DNA from 4 places in the Paenibacillus sp. FSL H7-0716 genome. Region 4 is predicted to be linked to each of the others. Evidence: riboswitches for the same ligand, from Rfam matches in the RefSeq annotation. Region 4 holds a riboswitch; each other region holds the start of a gene.
The links. A riboswitch is a leader RNA that binds a small molecule or an ion and turns the genes downstream of it on or off. The one in region 4 is predicted to bind cyclic di-GMP.

Region 1 (4,996 bases), on a different contig from region 4:
AGCTAAATCATTAGAAGAATCCAAGAGAACGCTTATTAAAAACGTCAAAGGAATTACGATTGGCATCCTCTCCTACACAGCAGGAACCAACCGAATTCCTGTACCAGTGAGTAAGCCATGGCTCGTTAACCGGATTTCTACGCCCAAGATCATTCGGGAGATTCGAGATTTAAAAAAGAAAGTCGATCTAGTCTTGCTTTATCTGCATTTCGGAAGCGAATATCGTTACACTCCAAACAAGAGACAAAAAGAACTGGTCAATCTCTTCTTTAAAAATGGCGCCGACATCATACTGGGGTCTCACCCACATGTTCTTCAACCGTTAGAGCTTCGTGGAAAAAAACAATTCGTTATTTACTCATTGGGGAATTTTGTTTCGACTAAACTAATGAATATTCCTTATACACAAAGCGGTGTCATTCTTACGCTTAAAATAAAGAAGGATGAAAAAGGACACACGAGTATAACCAACGTAGGTTACATCCCGACTTGTGTAGATCGAAGAATAAAAAGCGGCAGAAAAATTACAGAGGTCATCCCCATCCGCGACGCATTAAAGAGAAGCGACACCGACATAAAAACAGAGCGGCGAAATCTCATGAATCGAATGTTGAAACATACGACAACAATTTTAAAGAGGGAATAGAAGTCATTACACAAAAATAACGTTCCGCGAAATTTACCGCGGAACGTTATAGATTTAGCGCTCAAAACTGTGTTTGGGTTTAGCGTAAACGATCAGGCATCATTAATTTAAGGAATTCTAGAATACCATTCTCTACTACGAGTTCTTCTCTATCTTGATCAGCAAGTACTCTTCTGATGATATCTTCTTTACCCTCCAGCACTTTACTTGTCCAATGAGGATCAATGATAAGAGATCGTCCTACTGCTACTAATTCAGCATTTGTCAACGTTTCCTCTGCGTCCTGTTTGGTACGGATATCTCCTACCCCAATTAAAGGTACACGTCCATTGATTTTCTCATGTACATATTGCAGGATTGATTTTTCTTTAAAATCTTCTGATGCAGAAACTTTCTTAAAATCCCCTAATGAAATATGCAGATAATCCAGCTTTTTATCAGCTAATTTATCAATAAGATAAAGGGTGTCTGTGATTTTAATGCCAGGCTCTTCATATTCTTCTGGAGAAAAACGATAACCGACAATAAAATCCTTAACCTTTGAATTGTCAACGACAGCAATAACTGCATCCACTAATTGGTTAATGAAATTAAATCTTTTCTCTAAGCTTCCGCCCCATTGATCTTCACGACGGTTGGAGTGTGGAGAGAAGAATTGTTGGATTAAATATGTGTTTGCTCCATGAATTTCTACCCCATCGAATCCAGCTTGAATAGCACGTTGAGTCGCTTTTTTAAAATCCTCAATTACACCGAAAATTTCATCTTCTGTTAATGCTCTTGGAATTTCTGCATTCGGACGTTCGGCAGCAATGGCGCTGGAGGAAACGGGTTGTACGCCACGCAATATTTTTGAATCTGTCATTCTTCCTGCATGGAATAATTGTAAAATAGCTTTTGTTCCATTTCGTTTAATAGTAGATGCTAATCGGCTAAGGCTAGGAATAAATTCATCGGAGGAAACACTAAGTTCACCTTCCCATCCTTTTCCACCCTCTTGTACATTTGCTGCCGCAGTGATGACCGCACCTACTTCGCCCGTTCTTAGCGAATAGTATTTCAATTCATCTTGTGTTACTACACCGTCATAAAAGCTCATTCGTGTGGTCATTGGAGCCATAACCACTCGGTTTTTTAGTGTCAGTCCTCTGCGAAAAGTTAATGCTGTGTCTAGTGCTATCATCTTTTTCCCAACTTTCATTAAATTATATTTAAACAGAATATTATATACATGCGCATACATATAAATTACAGCAATGATTTATTCTTGTCAACTAATAAAGAACTGCTGTTGAATACAGCAAAAAGCGCTGTTCAGCGGAACAGCGCTTTTTGCTCGATATGAATCGTCTTTATTATTCTAGTTCAGCCGGTTTTACAATGGCTGTACCTTTATTATTCTTGGAATATTTAGCTTCGATTTTCGTGGTGTATGTATCTTTTGCTCCATCACTTACCAACACATAACTCAGATCGACTGTCAGCTTTTCTGTTTGCCAGGTCTTAGTATTGACGAATAATTTCCACGTTACACTTTTGGGTTGAACTGTCTCACCATCCCAGAGGTTCTCCTGGTCATAGAGTTTGATTATCCCCTTAGCTGCTGTCGGATCGGTTACCGTGAATTGTAAGACCGTTTGTGCGCCAGCAGTGCTGACTTTCATGGATTTTTTATAACTTTTTACCGAATCAAGCATTGAAACAGGATCGTATTGGCCTTTAGAGTAAAAGGACTCCCATTCCGTTTTCTCCAGTCCAAGCCAATACTGTGCATCAGGATCGATCGGCTCCCCGTCATCGTCGTAACCTGAAGAATCGTCTTCAGATTCATCGATAAGCTCACTTCCATCTACAAGATAGTAAAACTCCTTATCGTTAGCATACAAGCTGTAAGATGTTTCTAAAAGACTGCTAGCGACAGTGCCTGCTGCGGCAAAATTCGGCAGACGGCTGATATCCAGCTTCAGAGTGTTGGTGTTGCTGACACGCACCCCGCCGCTTTGAATATCCTGTTTTTTGGTCACATCCAGATGGAAATTCTTTATTGCTTTGGAGGCTGCTGTTACTTTGCTGATCATTTGATCCGCAGTTACTGCTGATGTTGTAGCTGCAGACACGACTCCAGGATTAGACATCCATCCGATCGTTCCGGACAGCAATAAAGCACCTACTGCCAAACTAGTACCTATTGTTTTGAAAAAACTGTTCATGTACTTCCCCTTTCGGCCCCTTGCGATAATGTAACGCCGTATAGGTCGAAATAATAAAAGAGCTCAAAATAGACTACATATTCTTAGAGCAATCCTTTATGCTTCATAAGACATCCCTATGGCGGCCTGGCGATCATTTCCTTCTGTCGAAAGGCTTTAGACCCATGGCTTTGTGTCATCATCTTTCGATGATTTTACCTTTAACGCGGACATTCAATTAGTTTTAATTAGATTACGGACGCATGTCCCACCGCTAATTTTATCATGGTTATAATTACCTGTAAACGACTTATCTTCCATTCGAATTCGCTATGATACTCAGAAGAAATACTACAATCAAAATGAAAAATGAACGATTACATACGCTTATAAGTCTTATTAATGAGAACAGCAAAGACAGGGGGTGCAGCAAAATGAGTGACCGGGAAATTTTCGAGCTCTATAAAGAACAAGTATATTATTTTTGTTACTACTTAATGAAAAATCAGGCAGATGCGGAGGATATTTCCCAAGAGGTATTTGTAAAAGTTATCTTAGCGGATAAGTCGAAGGTAAGAAACTTGAAATCTTGGATTTTACGAATTGCTTCAAATGAGTGCAACAGTGTGATCAAAAGGCGTAAGAAGGGGTGGATGAAAGAAGTACGTAATTATTTACTATCCAGGTCTGAGGAATCAAACCCTGTAGAAAAACGTTTGGATCGACAAGAAACTAAAAAAGAATTACAAGGGTTATACAGTCAGCTTCCCGACAAAATCAGAATGGTAGTAGTCCTTCGTTTTATCAACGAATTGACTGTACCCGAGATCTCTAAAGTTATGAGCATACCCGAAGGAACTGTAAAATCCAGACTGAACAAGGGACTTAAAATACTAAATAGAATGGGTGGAACCCAACTAAAGGAGCTGAATAGTAATGAGTCTCTATCTTGAAAAAGATAAACATATTCCCCGACCGGATTATGATTTGATGTGGACTGCCATAGAACAAGAAGCATATAAACGTCAAAGAAATCTGTATGCCTCCCAGAATACTCCTAGGTCTAATAAAAAGGTTGTTCCTATCAGTATTGTCTTCTCTTGCCTCTTACTTGTAGCCATTCCTGTATTCGCTAGTATGACGATTAATTGGGATAAAATTGGTGGTCGAAGTGTGAGCAATGCATTAAATAACGGCATCGGTCAACAGTATAATCTTCAAACTTCCAGTTCAGGAGTAACAATGAATTTGAACGGTGTTGTAACTGATGGAGAAAAAATGAAAATGCTGTTATCACTTGATACTAACTCTGATCTATCCCAATATACTGGATTTGCTACAGAGGAAAACCTCATGACTAGTGAATCCGGTGCCAAGGCAAAGGTATACGGTTATTTAGAATACGATCCTGAAAGCCAGAAACTCATTGGAGTATATGAGACACCTGATACATTAAAGGATGATAAAAAGGACTACAGGTTTGAAGCTCGGAATCTCATTTTTTACCGTGATCGGAATATTCCCTTACAATCTAATCATAAAGCAGGGGAAACTATCGATACTGGAGTTAAGCAATATCCAAGCATTCAAATCGAATCCGTTCGACATGTTTCCAATCAAACCATTATCCGTTACAAAGTCGCTGCATCACCATCTGACTTAGGACGGGGTAACCCCCATTTGGTAGTTAGTACTGGTGGTCAAGAGAATGAAGCAATTCCAACCATCATGCCTAACGAAGGATCGGATTTATTTATTGAACAGGTTTTCAATATAACTGAATCAGATTGGAAGGAAGCTAGTCTTCATTTTAGTTACATTGAAGAAGCGAAACGATTTTCAGGTACGTGGAAGTTCGATTTTAAAGCAGATGGACAAAAAGCAAGTGAGGCGATTTACACTAAGAAACTGTATAACAATCCTGAATTTCAAGAAAAGACCGGTATAACCTTAGATCAGCTAGTCGTTACCCCTTTGGATATCCAAATTCTAATAGATGAAAATGATTCTCTTAAAAAAGGAATTGTCCACTATAATACCGCTCAGTTGGTTATAGGTGATCAAACAATCACTGGGGGTTGGAATTTGAAGGGAGATCATTCCGAAAGCTACCAGCATTTATTTCAATTCGAATCTCCGGAATGGTATAACGACTGGTCCG
Region 2 (4,996 bases), on a different contig from region 4:
GCTCATTGGAAAGCTTACGCTCGTAATATTCCTCCGGGGAAATCGAAAGGAAAAGAACATCTTGTTCTATACCGTCGTTCCGATCAAGCGAGTAATAAGCGCGATGACGATAGGTGCGCAATTTGTATGCGCTCTCATTTAAGTCAAAACGGCGAATTTCTTGTGCTACTTCATCATCTAAGTCGATCCATACATCCGTTTTGATAAAGGGATACATGTCCCGCAAATTAATCCTTTTCATATTCGTCCCTCCATTTTGGTCTGTGGGCAAACCAAAATGGAGGGGGAGAGCGACAGCCAACGCTGTCTTTGACGCGATTGTGGAAAATCTCCAAAAAACAAAAAAGACTTTGCCGCAGAGCATTCCAACGCTCCATTACGGTTAAGTCTGAACGTAATCGTATTAATAACCGGAAAACAAACATATAACAAGATCGCGGCTTGACATTACTGCAACAGGGGGCACATAAATATCAACTCCATCCTCACATGGCAACACCGTGCGAGAAGAAACACCATCTGTTTTGTTGGTGCTGTCATCCGTAATAAAAAAAGCGCCTTGAACTTTTTCCTGTTAAGGAAAAGAACCGGCGCTTGATGCTTGATTATGAGAGAGAATGAAACAGGGAGGACAAGCAGGCGATCTTGGTTCGCTTTTGCCCGAAACAAAAAACAGGCTCCAAAAATCGGATGGCCCGTCGTCTCTCGACTATGTTGGAAATAGGATATTACTAAAAGCCTCCTTTCATCTTTATGGTATTGAACGAAACGTACTGTTCCTGTCTTGTCCACAATATCATGTTATCACGAGAGCCATGCAAATGGGGTGCAAAAGTAGGGAATATAGGGTGCATTCCTGACACATGTTCGGTGCATGTTCGGTGCAAGGAGAGTGCATCAGCGTAATTTTTCAGAAGATGTACCTACCTACGGAGGCCCGTCTAACGGAGATTAGGTTACAACGTGCTTTATTTCTGCTCACCAAAAAAAGATGCGCAGTTGCATCTTTTTCGGAAACCAACCTTTACTTTTCATCAATCGGATCATACTCCAATAATGCTGTCCGACTTTTTATTTTGCGATATATTTTTTGCAAAATTCGTTTTCGATGATAGAAAAAAGCGCGGCGCGATAGTCCCAAGCGATCCATAACAATTGAAAACGCCAATTGATCTTGATACCGCAGTTGAACGAATTGTCTTTCCTCTGGGGCGAGAGCCGAGAAAGCATATTCTATCAATCCGATCCTGGATTGAAGAAACGGTATTTCATATTCGGTGATTTCCAAACGGTGAATGACTGTGCGAAGCAACGTGTCATTAGGTTTGCCGCAGCCATATATCGCCACTTCATGCAGCGCTTTTGTCAATCCCGGAATGTGTGTAAGCTCTGTTTGTGCATATTCCAGCCGTGCTTTCCAATCCGTGTACGCGATCAACCAATTCTCAACTTTTTCATAAGGGGTTATCTGTTCAGCTAACAACATAAGCCGCTCCCCCGTTTCCTATCCGACTATCCAGACATAATCCACACTCCGTTTCTTTTCGACACATGTCGATCATCCTTTCATCCATCATTTTGGGACAACCCAAACGGCGAATGAGAATCAAGAACCACATTGGACTTGTCCCGTTCTCCACATGACAGACAACTATCCCATGCTTCATCTTTTAGTTGCTTTTGCCACAAATCCCTCCTATTCATAGTGGGCCATTTCTATCAATTCCTATCCCACCTTATACCTAATTTTATCAATTTTCGATACCATCCGGCAGGATGATTTTTTAGTCACCCTAATGCTTTAGAACCTTGTCGAAATAAATCGAAAATCGTCACCGGGTATCGTGCTCCTTATTGTCCGAGTGTTTCTCTAGTCCAAGTCGTTTTGCCTTTACTGCTGCTTCTTTAATGGATTTCGTACCGAGCTTTCTACTAATATGACGAACATGCGTCTTCATTGTATTAGGTGAAATACCCATCAACTGAATCAACTTGGATTTGGAATGGCCCCAAGCGATTAATTGCAGCACTTCCTTTTCAGTCACGGTCAGCTTACAGCAAAGTTCCTTACGCTTCAACCGGGTGAGTTCCTCGCGAAGTACCTTCGATGCTATCGGATGTAACGAGGAGCTACGGTGATACGCTTCCCGAATTGCGATGATGATGTCGCCCGTATAGGTTTTACTTATAAAGTTTACCGCTCCGACTGTTATTGCTTCGACAACAACTTCGGGGTCTGTACTTGAGGCCACGATAATAATTGGAATATCTTTTTTTGCAAGAATGTCCTTGGAAGCATCTAGCCCATCGTGCCCGGACGACCCAAGTGTTGTATTCACCACCACAACATCCACGTCCAACTGTAAACTAGCTCGCAGCGCCTCTTCTTTTGTAACGGAAATGTTAATGAGATGAATATCCGTCGCTTTTGCGAGCAAACCAGTAAAGCGACGGCACCATTCCCTGTCGTTGTCAGCTAGCACAACTTTTATATTCGCTTTACCAGCCATCGTAGACAATTTCGAATGAAATTCTGCTTGGATATCTTATTCCCCTCCAATCCTCCAAATAACAAAAACACGACCCCATAGGCCGTGTTTGGCAAATTGGGTAACCCGGCGGTCATCACTTGAACAGTGAGAAGATCCGTGGCTTTGCGTCACTGCCTTTCGGTCAGCTTTGCCTCTTCCAGTATGAATTTAGTCGACGATTTATCCTGCTACACATAAATATGAATTTGAATTCGTATGGATACTCAAAACTTTCGTCCTTAAGAGTACCTTTGGATCAGCCCGTTAGTTTCTATTAAATGATTTTCCTCTAAAAAGTGTTGGACACTCTCATTAAATCGTTGTGGCTGACACAAATTGCTAGGATCATAAGAGTCCTCAATAACTTCAAAGCGTACATTAGCAAGCAACTTCGCGGTCTCCTTCATATGCCTAACTCCTGTAAGTGTATTTGCTCCTACAATACACAACACGGGCACTTCAATCAGGGGAAGAAAATGGGTATAGTCAATCCTACTGACAGCTATCCTCTGTTTATGCAATTCTCTGGATCTTTTTTCCAGAATCCCTTTTCTTATCGCACGGTAAGCCAAGTCCCACCTGTAATACATAATCTTAAGTGAGCGTATAAAGAATTCACCAGGCAAGTAGTAGGATAGCCAACCGACGGCAGTTATCGCATATAACATTTTTCCCGGAATGGTTGTCATGACATTTTTACTAAAGCTATCAGATATGATGATTGCACTTACTTGATCCGGAAATAATTGCGAGAATTTTTGGGCCAATACACCGCCATACGAAACGCCAACGAGTACAGCTCGTTTAATACCCAAATAAGCAAGCAGTATGCTGAGATCTTCACATTGGGTTTCAATGATGCTATCATTAGGAACCATTAATTTCCCCGATTGTCCGTTTCCCCTTAGATCAACAAGTACAATTTTACATGATCTCTTGAAAAATTCTATCTGAGGCCCAAACATCTCGTGAGTTAATCCAAAACCATGAATAAAAATAAGGGGAGTTCCTCTACCATAAACTTCAAAGTACAGTGAAGTCCCGTTCACATTCCAGAGTGGCAATATTCCCAACTCCTTATCTATCAAGATCCTCAATGATAGGTTACTCTTTCACTGATAAACTCTCGACAATAGCGCAAATATGTTTTGATCGTTCCAACATCCATATTTAATATTTTACTTACATCTCCCAGTGAAAAGCGGTGACAATAAAAAAGAATAACAACCATCCTATGTTTTTCTGGTAAAGCATCAATGGCTTGATTCACTTGTTGCTGTGTGCCTGTTAAGCATCCTGTTTCACAAGCTGCTTCCGTCTGTGTCCAAGCTTCTTTCTGCTTCCGCAGTCGTTGCAAGCATGAATTCATAGCAACCTTAAATATCCAGATTTTTAGATGATTACAAAGATCGACATTATTGAGATTTTGATACACAAGAATAAAAGTTTCGGCCACAACCTCTTCCGCATCATGCCCACTTTTTAACATACGAGAAGCCACGTCATATATTTTATCTTTGTACATGTTAACCAATTCCACAAATGCATTAAGATTTCCGCCGCTAGCTAGTATAACAAGTCGTCCTTCGAGTGAATACACATCTCACTCCTCCCCAAAAGTACCTATTGCGTAATCCTTCGTTTTGATTAAGGCAAACCTCAGATAACATATAGAACGCTACGTTTCTTCCAGTTGAATGAGAGGATCAAAATCGGCCACGATCAACACATCCATATGACGCCCATGACGCAAAATCGGCCTAATCACTGGTGGTTTCCATATTTTTTCCCACAAGATCCGCTTGGATTGTCCGATAATTATTTGTGTACTTTGAATATCGTTAGCTTTGTTCAGCAACATATATGGAATTTGCCTCCGATTCCGGGCAAACAGCATTATGAACCTGCCGCCCAACCGCGCTGTCAAGTCTTCCAACACTTTGATGCGCTTTTTCAACTCATCAGCAACCACAGCATGATCGTGAACATACGTTACAACCCAGTCAGCCTTTAAACGATAAGCGATTCGAAACCCTCGCCTGATTAATCGCTCGGCGTTGGAACTGGTTGTTACTCCGACGAAAACGGTCTCCCGCCTTCTCCACGGTCCGCGAAGCGAATCGTTTCTTTCCCAAGCTTCCAATCTTTCGTCCACATCATCGGCGATTTCCCGAAGAGCCAATTCACGCAGAGCAATCAAATTACCCGTTTTAAAAAAGTTGCCTAGCGCCTGATCCACTTTATCCAGCGCGTAAATCTTCCCTTCTCTCATTCGTTGCTGTAGCGATTTCGGAGCAACATCAATAAGTTCAACCTCATCGGCCATGCCCAAAACGCTGTCCGGGATGGTTTCCCGGACACGGACTCCGGTGATCTGCTCAACAGCATCGTTCAGACTTTCCAAATGCTGTACATTCATCGTTGAAATAACGGAAACGCCTGCATTCAAAATTTCAACAATATCT
Region 3 (4,996 bases), on a different contig from region 4:
TTAGTTCACCCCAGCCTACAACGACTGACTTGGCATTGAGATCGGAAATATAGGCGTAGTCGCTCGTTACCGTAACCTGTGTGGTTTTCGTTTCCGTAACCCCTTCGCTTTTCACTTCATATACAATTTCGTAGTTGCCTTTTTGCGTTACATCAACGTTATTGGCTTTCAGAGAGACATCTGCAGTAATATCGTTTCCTAGATAGTTAGCCGCTTTTATATAGCTCATCGGATCAAAGGTTTGATTAAGCTTTAAAGTGAGCTGATCTTCAACAGACAAGGCTGGCTTAAAGGCTTTAACCTGTACGGGCTTCAGTGGGTTCAGCTTTTTATCATAACCGACGATCTTGTACGTATAGTTGATACTCGCATCTACATTCTGATCCACAAATTGGTCAGTTCCTGTAAAACCAACTAACACATCATTTCTATACACTTCATATCCTAATAAGTCTTGCTTAAGCTCTTTATCTATACTGAAACTTAACGTGTTCGTTCTAGCCGTGGTGTTAGGTGTGATATTAACCTTAATAGCCAGATTTTTATCCGCTATTCCAGTTCCCTCATAATTAATCACCGAGTTATTTAAATACCATAACTTTTGCGGTGCCGGATACTTGGCTACTTTCGCTTTTGTCTCAGGATTCACAGTGAAGCCATGTCTGGCAAAATAGCTGCTTAAATCTAATCCCAGTACTTCGGAGGAGAACTCCACCAAATACTGCTGCTTGGAATTGTCACCGTTGGTAAGGGTGACCTTCCGCTCCCGATATAGCTTGGTCAGCTCTGTCCAGTATCCCGGATGTGCCAGCTCCAGCTGCCAATAGGCTCCGAGTTGTGCAAATAAGCCCTGCTGATTCATAACCACTTTGTTTTCTTCGAGGACATATTTATAGATATCTGATTCATACGGTATACGATTATCTATCGAATTCGCCGCGACAGACATAAACATAGACACCATATTATTAGTTACTTCGCCATATTCCCGTTCACCCATAGCCAAGCGATGCCCGATTTCGTGATTCAGTCCCCAGCCCGGATAAGCTTTGTTAAAATCACCTAACATGGTACCTACTGTTCCAAGTTGGATACCTGTATGATCTCCCGCTGCATACATCGCACCATAAGGCTGCATTAATCGAATATTCTCACGAATTAGCTTGGCATCATGAATCTCACTACTACCATCCAAGCCATAGAAGGCAAAAATGCTCTTCATCCAGGTGTCATACCCAGTTACGGTGTCCAGCGGGTTATTTCCTTGCGTAATATATTTGTTGTACGCCTCCGTCGCCGTTCCTGTGAAAATAACATGATCGCTGGCCATTTCTACCACATCTATGAGTTTACGATCTTGAACATTTGGATGCGCCGCTTTATCTTCGTCTAGTCTTTGTTTGTATGTGATTAAGAAGGTTTTGAATTGTTCTGGATCCGTGGTCTTGGTCATAAAAGGAATCTTCTCTAAACCTTCGAAGCGGAGCAGTGGGGCTTTCCCTTGTTCCTCTGCTGTATATGGATTGACGATATACACTGTACCGCCCTTAGTCACTTCATGTGCATAATAACTATTCGTAGCAAATTCAGGAACGGTTATAATGTTCTTACCTGGACGCAATTGCACACCTCTAGCCCAAACATTCCAAGCGGCCTCTTGTTGAGAAAAGACTAAAGAAGGTAGCTTATCGTTAGAAGCTGCGTCCACATAAACGTTGATCGTATCTCCAGGCATTGCAACGAGACCTGTAGGCTGGTTGTTCGTACCAAAACCAATTCTCAGGTTTTCCTGCGCATGCTTTTTCATATCTCCACGTTGTTCCGCCTCAATGATGGTACCTTCGATTTGAACCTCGCCATTAACCAGCTTCTTAGCTAGTTCCAATGAATCTTTAAGGATTGGATAGAGCGGATGTACTTTTGCCGCTTCCTCCAATTCATTGATTTTTGCAACGTTATTATAAGCAGACACAACCGCACTCATCGTTCCATCTGTGAAAATACCATTTACAGCTTCGCTTACTTTATCTTCTGTATAAAATCTAAATTCAGCCGCAAAAGGTCTGTTAATATTAGCTTTTGTGAACTTAAATTTTAATCTTTTAAACTTCGTCGGTTCGAATTTAAATTCCAGAAAATCATTGGTACTAATCGCGGTTCCGCTAGATACCAGTTGGAAGGTCTCTCCTTTACTCGTCTCTGATGCATAGATTTCAAAAGCCTCTGGGAATCCTTTGCGATTATCTCTAGCTAAAAAAGCTACTCTGTCCAGCACTTCCGCTTGCGCTAGTTCAAACACAACTTCATTCGTGAAGCTTGCATCATTGTTTTTGTTCGTTTCCCAATGCGTAGTGGGCTGGTCATCCAGCATATATTCAGGCTTCGTACCTGGGTAGCTTCCACCGTTCACCGTTACTTTTGATACGTTTGCATTTGGCATTCTATACGCTTGGCTATAGGCATTTTCATAGGCTGTACCATACCCTTTTAGCTTCGAAACCTTGGCTGCCGTTGCCTCTACCTGATGGTTCTCCAAAAGGATCTTTGCATTCTCTATCTCTTCTTTAAACTGCGTATACAGTGGATGTGCCTGCACTTCATTCTCTAAAGCTGTTAATTTCTCTGTCGTATTAAAGGCAGCACTAACTTGGCTCAGGGTATCATCTGTAAATAAATTTTTCATTTTAGCAGAGAGACTATCCTCTTTATAAAAAGAAAACTCAGCCGCACTCGCCCAATCTTGGTTCGCTTTTTTGAAGACAAATTTAAGTCTCTTAAAAACCGTAGGTGCGAACTGAATCTCCACTACATCACCGGTTGAGCCTGTATATTCTCCAGAAGACACGAGCGTAAAATCACCCGCATCGGTAGTGGAGCCATAGATATCAAATTCTTGAGCAAAACCTTTACCTTTAGCACCGGATTGCCTAGCCGCGTATACCATTCTATTTAATTCAGTGGACTCATTGAAAACAAACACAACCTCATTCGTAAACGTTGAACTATTCGGTTTGCCAGTCTCCCAATGCGTGCTCATATCCCCATCCATAGCCTTAGCTATAGGCGAGCCTGAGTAGTTGCCACCGTTATTTGTGATGGATTTAATATTTGCTGGATTCATTCTAAAAACCTCATTATAGGCATTTAGAGCATCCTTGCCGTACAGCTCAAACGGAATAACCGAAGCGTTGCTTAATAAGTTGACCTTACTTTGTGCCACTGTTGTTGTTACATTTACCTTGCTTACCTCACTTGCTAAAGCATAACCTGCCTCACTTGAAAAACTGGCCAACATGGCTGCCGATGTAGCGATCGCAATCATTTTCTTCATCACTTCTTACCCCCAGATGTCATATGAATCTCTCCAGTGCCCAAAAATGGGCACAAAAAAAACTACCCCAAAAGAGTAGCTTGATTGCGTATAAAGTCGCCTAAAAATTAAGACTTAATTTTTATTAAACCTTAACAAGCATAAACACCTGTGGCGTCCTTATAAGGACGGTAAGCGTTTAAGCGAGAAATATAAGATATTAAGTATAGGTGTATAACGTATACTTTCTTATATTTTAACAAAAAGCGTTACACACTCTTTGGCAGCTGGCTGACAATAGTTATGATAACCTTAGTCCCTTTAGCTTTGCGTCCCTACATTTCCATAGGTTTGCCTATGAAGTTTCGAATACATTCAAAGAGTAACATAAGCCTAGATCTGATCGCATGATTAATTGGTATGAAATGAGTATAGGTAATTGCAATTAGTTTTTCTTAGGTGATAGATATTATTTATTGACTATCCCGGAAGAGAAGGGCATCCTTTAGGACTGTAGGTCTACTTAACTCCCCGATCCAAACAAGCGCCGGAACCAATTCCATACATCGCCCGTGACGGGAATTAATCCGAAACCATGTTCGCCAACTGCGATTACACCATATGCCCATTGTCCGATAGCTATGGCACCCCCAGCGATCCTGCCTATCGCTATCGCACCAAACGCCGTATCCCCTATGGCGATGGCCCCCAACGCTTTTTCCGCGATTGCGATCGCTCCTACAGCCACCCCTGCTATCGCAATGGCTCCCACTGCGAAGCCAAGCCAGCTAAGTGCTATCGCTCCAAGGGCTAACCACATTCCTAGTGATATTGCTCCTAAGGATAGTACGCCCACGCTTATCGCACCTATGGAAATCAAGCCTACAGCTACATCTCCAATAGCGATTAATCCAACGGCTGTCTTCACACGGGGTTTACCTCCACGACCATACGCTTGACCTGAGTATCGCCCTAGATTACTGCGAATACTGATGACCGGAAAGGAGGGAGAAGGCCATTGATAATCAATCTCTCGTCCATCAAAGCCCCTAGAATCTGCCCAGCGCGTTACAAATTGATGCCATTTCATATCCATCCCGTCCCCCTTTTCAATTACCTAAATTGTACATCCCATTGAATTATCTGTAATCGGACTCTGACCTGAAATTCATCTCATCCTCTGGACGGATATATACTCATTAGGATTACTGTTTGGGAATAGGATCAGGCTTTCCAAATAAATATCCCTGAAACAACTGATAACCACTCTGCTTAAGCCATTCAAAGTCCTCTCTAAACTCCACCCCTTCTGCTAAAGGAACGGATTGGATTTCTAAAGCTTTTTCTAAAAATTGTTTAGCTATTTTCTGTTTGTTCAGATCGCTGGACACACCCTGAACATATTTCATATCCAGCTTCATGTAATGGGGTTTAAGCTCCAATAACATCTCGATCGTGCTGAAGCCCTCACCAACATCATCTAAAGCGTATTCAAATCCCCGATCCTTGTAATATGTCAAAATAGCTTTCAAATGAGCGAGATCATCCACTTTCTCCGTCTCAACAACTTCAAAGACAAAAAGAGAGGGATCGACGCCTAATTGATTGGCCAGTTCAACGGTTGATCTTAAGCAGAACTCTGGAGCGTAGATCGACGTTGGGATAAAATTAATAAACGTTTTTTTA
Region 4 (4,996 bases):
TTAATGAGAGCCGATCGTTTGTTATCCATCTTACTTTTGCTGCAAAATCGTGGAAAGATGACGTCCCGTGAGCTAGCCCAGACCTTAGAAGTGTCTGAACGAACTGTGTTTAGAGATATGGAAGCCTTATGTACAGCAGGAATACCGATTCTTGCCGAACGGGGACGCGAAGGGGGTTGGATGCTCACAGAAGGTTACCGAACCTCGTTAACGGGTATGAAGCCCTCAGAGATTGCTACTCTGCTGTTGTCCGCAGACTCCTCGATTTTAAAAGATCTGGGTATACAAAACGACTTCTCTTCTGCCGTGCTTAAGCTGGAGGCTGCTTCCCCATCCAGGCCGAATAATCCAGCCAGTTACCTGAGCCAGCGCATTCATATTGATGGTGCCAGCTGGCACCCTTCCGACGAGACGTACCCGTTTCTATCTATCCTGCAGGAAGCTGTTTGGGAAGACCATAAAGTGAAGATCACTTACCCACGGAACGACGAGATGAAGGAGCGTTTCATTGAACCTCTCGGGTTAGTCGCAAAACGTGGAGTTTGGTATGTAGTGGCACGAACCGAGGGTGAAATGCGGACTTTTCGCGTGTCAAGATTAATACAAGCTGAAGCAACTAATGAATCATTTGTCAGACCTGAGGTTTTTGATTTAAAAAGCTACTGGGAACAATCGACTTTAGCTTTTAAAGCAGCACTGCCAAAATATGTAGTGAAATTAAAGGTGAATGAGTCTATTCTTAAAGAATTACAACGTGAAAGATATGTAACTATAACTTTAGTAGAACCCTCTGCTAAAACTGGGTGGATGAACGTAGAGGCCGAGTTTAATACTATAGAATCTGCCTGTCGTATCGTACTCTCTTTCTCTCCTTCAGTTATTGTTTTAGCTCCTACCGAACTAGTAGGGATGGTAAAGTCTGCTATTAAAACAATTTCCACAATATATGAGGAATTTTGACATGAATTCTAAATATCTACTACTTAAAGAAGATTTATGACACTTCTCTATAGACCAATGACCTATAAATCCCCTATAATAACACCATTACATAAAATTTAATAAGGGGGACATTTTACCAATGAGCTGGATGCACAAACTTCCGTTAAAACAAAGAATTGTTGCCGGATGTTACCTCGTTGCCGCACTGTTTGCTATTCCTGTCTTAGTTACGTTAATGATTCTAGGTCAATTTCTCGTAGGAATTATACTAGTAGTTGTTCTTGCAGGTCTGACTTTACCTGTTGCTCGCTTCGTGGAGAGAACGCTTACATCTTCTTTTGATGATATTGCTAATGTATCTCACAGTATTTCGAAGGGGGATTTCACTAGCAGAGCGGACGAAAACGGTTCAATGGGTGACGTAAGCCGCTCCTTTAACACAATGATTGATAAGCTCAAGAAGATTCTGACCGATGCATCACAGATCACCCGTCAAGTTATGGATGCAAGCCGCGGAATCGAAGATAAGAACCAGAACCTGAAAATTGTCATGGCACAAGTAGCCTCTTCCTCTACTGAGCTCGCTCTTGGTGCAAATGAAATATCTACGGATATCGCTGATATGACAGAATCCATTAAAGACATTGAGACCAAAGTATCCAATTATACGAACTCCACCAAAGAAATGAACAGACGTTCAATACATACCTTAGAACTTGTTGAGCAAGGGCGCCAATCCGTAGATACACAGGCTGAAGGCATGCGTAAAAACATAGAGGCTACACAAAAAGTGGCTGATACTATTGAAGCTCTTTCACAAAATGCCCGCGGGATTACGATGATCACCAAGACCATCACAGAGATCGCTGAGCAGACCAACCTGCTGTCACTGAATGCCTCCATCGAAGCTGCTCGTGCCGGAGAGCATGGTCGGGGTTTTGCCGTTGTAGCTCAAGAGGTTCGCAAGCTTGCTGAGGAATCTACGGCATCCACAAAAGAAGTATTCGGTTTGGTCCGCAGCATTGAGTCAGATATTAAACAAGCCATCGATAATATCGCCATCAATGAAGAGGTCGTGCAGGTTCAGAACGAAATGATCACACAAACTGCCCATATTTTCGCACAAATTGTACAAAGCGTGCAGTACATTACCGAGCAAATCTCTTCATTCTCTGCGGAGAGTGATCTTATGCTAGAAAGTGCCTTGAAAATTTCCAGTGCAATCGAGAATATCTCAGCAATCACCGAAGAAACCGCTGCTGGCACAGAAGAGGTATCGGCGGCTATGAATGAACAGATTAATGCCCTGCAATCTGTTGCAGAAGAAACGGAAAAAATGACCCAGGCCGTATTTAATCTGCAAAAAACCATTCATATCTTTAAATTCTAGTTCAAAACTATCAACTGCCACCTAAGCTGAGTCTTAGGTGGCAGTTTTTTTCGCGAGGCAAAACTTCATCTCTTGGACAAGACTTTCGTCAAATTTCGAGTTTTTTTAGCGGATTATGTTGACAAAAATTAATGAGGAATATATTGTAAAGGAAAATTATTCTTATCAACTATAAATTAATATTGGCAAAATCCTCGAAAGAGGATGACGCAAAACCATGGATCTACAGCCTCATTTTTTCGTTTGAGGCCATGATTGCCAGGTTGCAGAGGAACCAGGACGGCTGAACTATTGTTCAGTCTTAGCGGCGCCTTATGCCACCAACCTGTGCTTACTATAGAGCACAGGTTTTTACTTTTTGAGTATATTGATCTATCGTATCTATGCGATAGATTAATAACTAATATATATCAAAAAACTTGTGAGGTGTTTCTTTTGAAGACAGTCGCAGATTACATGGCGGAAGCACTACGTAACCTTGGAGTCACCCATTCTTTTGGGATCATTGGCAAATCGATTTGTCCAATAGTTCTAAAGATGGTGGATTACGGTATTGAATTTATTCCCGGCAGACACGAAGCAAGCTCCGGATTCGAAGCAGCAGGATATGCGCTGAAAACAGGTAACCTAGGCGTAGCATTTGGTACTTCGGGTCCTGGGGGAACTAACCTGCTTACAGCAGCAGCACATGCGAAAGCTAACAACCTACCTGTCCTATTTATTACTGGCCACCAATCCATTACAGAGCTTGGAATTCCTCAATGTCAGGACTCCACTTCTTTTCTGGCTGATTTAGCTGATATGTTCAGACCTGCCACCTTGTTCAGTAAATTGGTTGAACGTGGGGATCACTTTGGTACTATTTTTAATCATGCGATTTCTGTGGCCCTGACCAAACGTGGTCCTGTTCATCTTTGTATTCCTTTTGATGTACAAACTGAAGTATTGGAAGAATGCAATATAGTAATCCCAGAAAGAGAGTCTCTAATTAGTCAAGCTAATATCGATAGAGTCATCGATGCTATTCAAGCTGCTAAGAATCCTTTGATTATTGCGGGTAAAGGAATTAACCGCTCCGGAGCACATAAAGAGCTTGTTCAACTCGCAGAAACTTTTAATATTCCTGTAGTAACCTCTCCTGGTGGAAAAGGGGCTATAGTCTGGGATCACCCACTCTATCATGGTCCTATTGGCGTTGGCGGTTCGACCCACGGGGACGATTTATTAAATAAAAGCGATTTATTTATAGTGCTTGGATCACGTTTAAGTGATATGACCATCTGTAATCTTAAACGGGAGAATCATCCAGCAACTTTAATTCAATTTGATATTGATCCAACCTTTGTCGGAAAAATACTATTGTCCAAAACGATCCCGGTCACTGGGGACCTGCGCGATAATTTGGTGCACTGCCTAAATCATATTGACCCAAGCACAATCACCAAACGTGATGCTTTGGCCGATGCTGATTATTCAGAAGAGCTTTCAACCCTCAAGAATCTTTCCCTTGCTTCGGTAATGAGCACTTTAAGTGATTTGATTCCTTATAATAATTCAATTTTCGTTGATGATGGAAGTCATGGATTCCACGCTGCAAAATGGTACAAGGTTAAGAAACCGGGCAGCTTTGTTTTTGATGCTTATTTTGCTTGCATGGGTAATTCGATCGGTATGGCTATTGGTGCAAAAGTTGCAGCTCCTGAAGAAACGGTCCTCTGCATTACAGGTGATGGTTGTTTCATGATGCTCGGCGCTGAGATTAACACCGCTGTCTGCAAAGATATCCCTGTCATCTTTATCGTGGTCAATAATAAGCAACTAGATATGGCTCTTAAGGGTATGGAGAAAACCACAGGTCGTATCGATGGAACTCTATATGAAGTACCAATGGACGCCGTGAAATTCGCTGAATCTCTAGGTGCTAAAGGCTACAAGTGTGAGACAGCGGATGAATTCACAGCTGCAATTAAAGATGCGGTAGCTCTAAACCATGTTGCCGTTATTGAACTACTAACAGACCGTGATGAAGTCCCTCCGACTGCACACCGTACTTTGAACCTAAACTAGGAGGCTAACCATGAAGGAAAATATCAACAGTGGTCTCAACCACTTCGCGAATCTATCAGGAGACTATGGCGCAAAAGCACTAGCTCCAATTAAAGACCACTTCCCTGATTTGGCTGAATTTATTATGGGGAATGCCTATGGCGATATTTTTCAACGTAATACTATAGCCCCTGACTGGAAGGAAATCGCAGTCATTTCATCTTTAATTTCAATGGGTCAATTCGAACAGCTGGGTGTTCATTATGTCATGGCCCTTCGTGTTGGAGTCACCGTAGAACAGCTTAAAGGTATTCTATTACACTTAGTACCCGTTATAGGGGCACCTAGAATCATCACAGCTTTTAATATCCTGCTTGCAACCATAGAAGAAATCCAATAACCCAACAGTTCGACAACAATATACAAAATTCGACTTTATTATTGCATACACTTGAAAAATATGCCTATAATAGAGTCGGAATATCCCATTACTTGCTGTATAGTGTCGAATTTTGACTTTTATAAAACAGCTAAGTGGATATACATATGGCTGGATATTGCAGTCGAACTGTTTTGGACAAATTCAATCTATGGGAGAGATTTAGGCATGGGAAGTTT

Region 1: linked by a shared signal. The riboswitch ahead of MHH60_RS21780 (DUF6612 family protein) and the one ahead of MHH60_RS03355 (thiamine pyrophosphate-binding protein) in region 4 are both predicted to bind cyclic di-GMP.
Region 2: linked by a shared signal. The riboswitch ahead of MHH60_RS28325 (response regulator transcription factor) and the one ahead of MHH60_RS03355 (thiamine pyrophosphate-binding protein) in region 4 are both predicted to bind cyclic di-GMP.
Region 3: linked by a shared signal. The riboswitch ahead of MHH60_RS07350 (NPCBM/NEW2 domain-containing protein) and the one ahead of MHH60_RS03355 (thiamine pyrophosphate-binding protein) in region 4 are both predicted to bind cyclic di-GMP.

Annotation. Positions count from the first base shown of each region.
Region 1 covers NZ_JBBODA010000019.1:91,235-96,230, reverse strand. The annotation lists gene MHH60_RS21790 (CapA family protein) at 1-646, shown strand, start outside; gene MHH60_RS21785 (NADH-dependent flavin oxidoreductase) at 726-1,889, opposite strand; gene MHH60_RS21780 (DUF6612 family protein) at 2,002-2,856, opposite strand; cyclic di-GMP riboswitch class I at 2,974-3,065, opposite strand; gene MHH60_RS21775 (RNA polymerase sigma factor) at 3,270-3,788, shown strand; gene MHH60_RS21770 (DUF4179 domain-containing protein) at 3,772-4,996, shown strand, end outside.
Region 2 covers NZ_JBBODA010000037.1:20,643-25,638, forward strand. The annotation lists gene MHH60_RS28310 (RNA polymerase sigma factor) at 1-241, opposite strand, end outside; gene MHH60_RS28315 (hypothetical protein) at 1,025-1,486, opposite strand; gene MHH60_RS28320 (hypothetical protein) at 1,473-1,667, opposite strand; gene MHH60_RS28325 (response regulator transcription factor) at 1,833-2,510, opposite strand; cyclic di-GMP riboswitch class I at 2,607-2,694, opposite strand; gene MHH60_RS28330 (alpha/beta fold hydrolase) at 2,771-3,580, opposite strand; gene MHH60_RS28335 (sigma-70 family RNA polymerase sigma factor) at 3,625-4,131, opposite strand; gene MHH60_RS28340 (histidine kinase) at 4,210-4,996, opposite strand, start outside.
Region 3 covers NZ_JBBODA010000004.1:170,578-175,573, reverse strand. The annotation lists gene MHH60_RS07350 (NPCBM/NEW2 domain-containing protein) at 1-3,331, opposite strand, end outside; cyclic di-GMP riboswitch class I at 3,590-3,676, opposite strand; gene MHH60_RS07345 (hypothetical protein) at 3,834-4,400, opposite strand; gene MHH60_RS07340 (EAL domain-containing protein) at 4,516-4,996, opposite strand, start outside.
Region 4 covers NZ_JBBODA010000002.1:98,058-103,053, forward strand. The annotation lists gene MHH60_RS03345 (helix-turn-helix transcriptional regulator) at 4-960, shown strand; gene MHH60_RS03350 (methyl-accepting chemotaxis protein) at 1,082-2,332, shown strand; cyclic di-GMP riboswitch class I at 2,507-2,603, shown strand; gene MHH60_RS03355 (thiamine pyrophosphate-binding protein) at 2,759-4,399, shown strand; gene MHH60_RS03360 (carboxymuconolactone decarboxylase family protein) at 4,410-4,778, shown strand; gene MHH60_RS03365 (hypothetical protein) at 4,986-4,996, shown strand, end outside.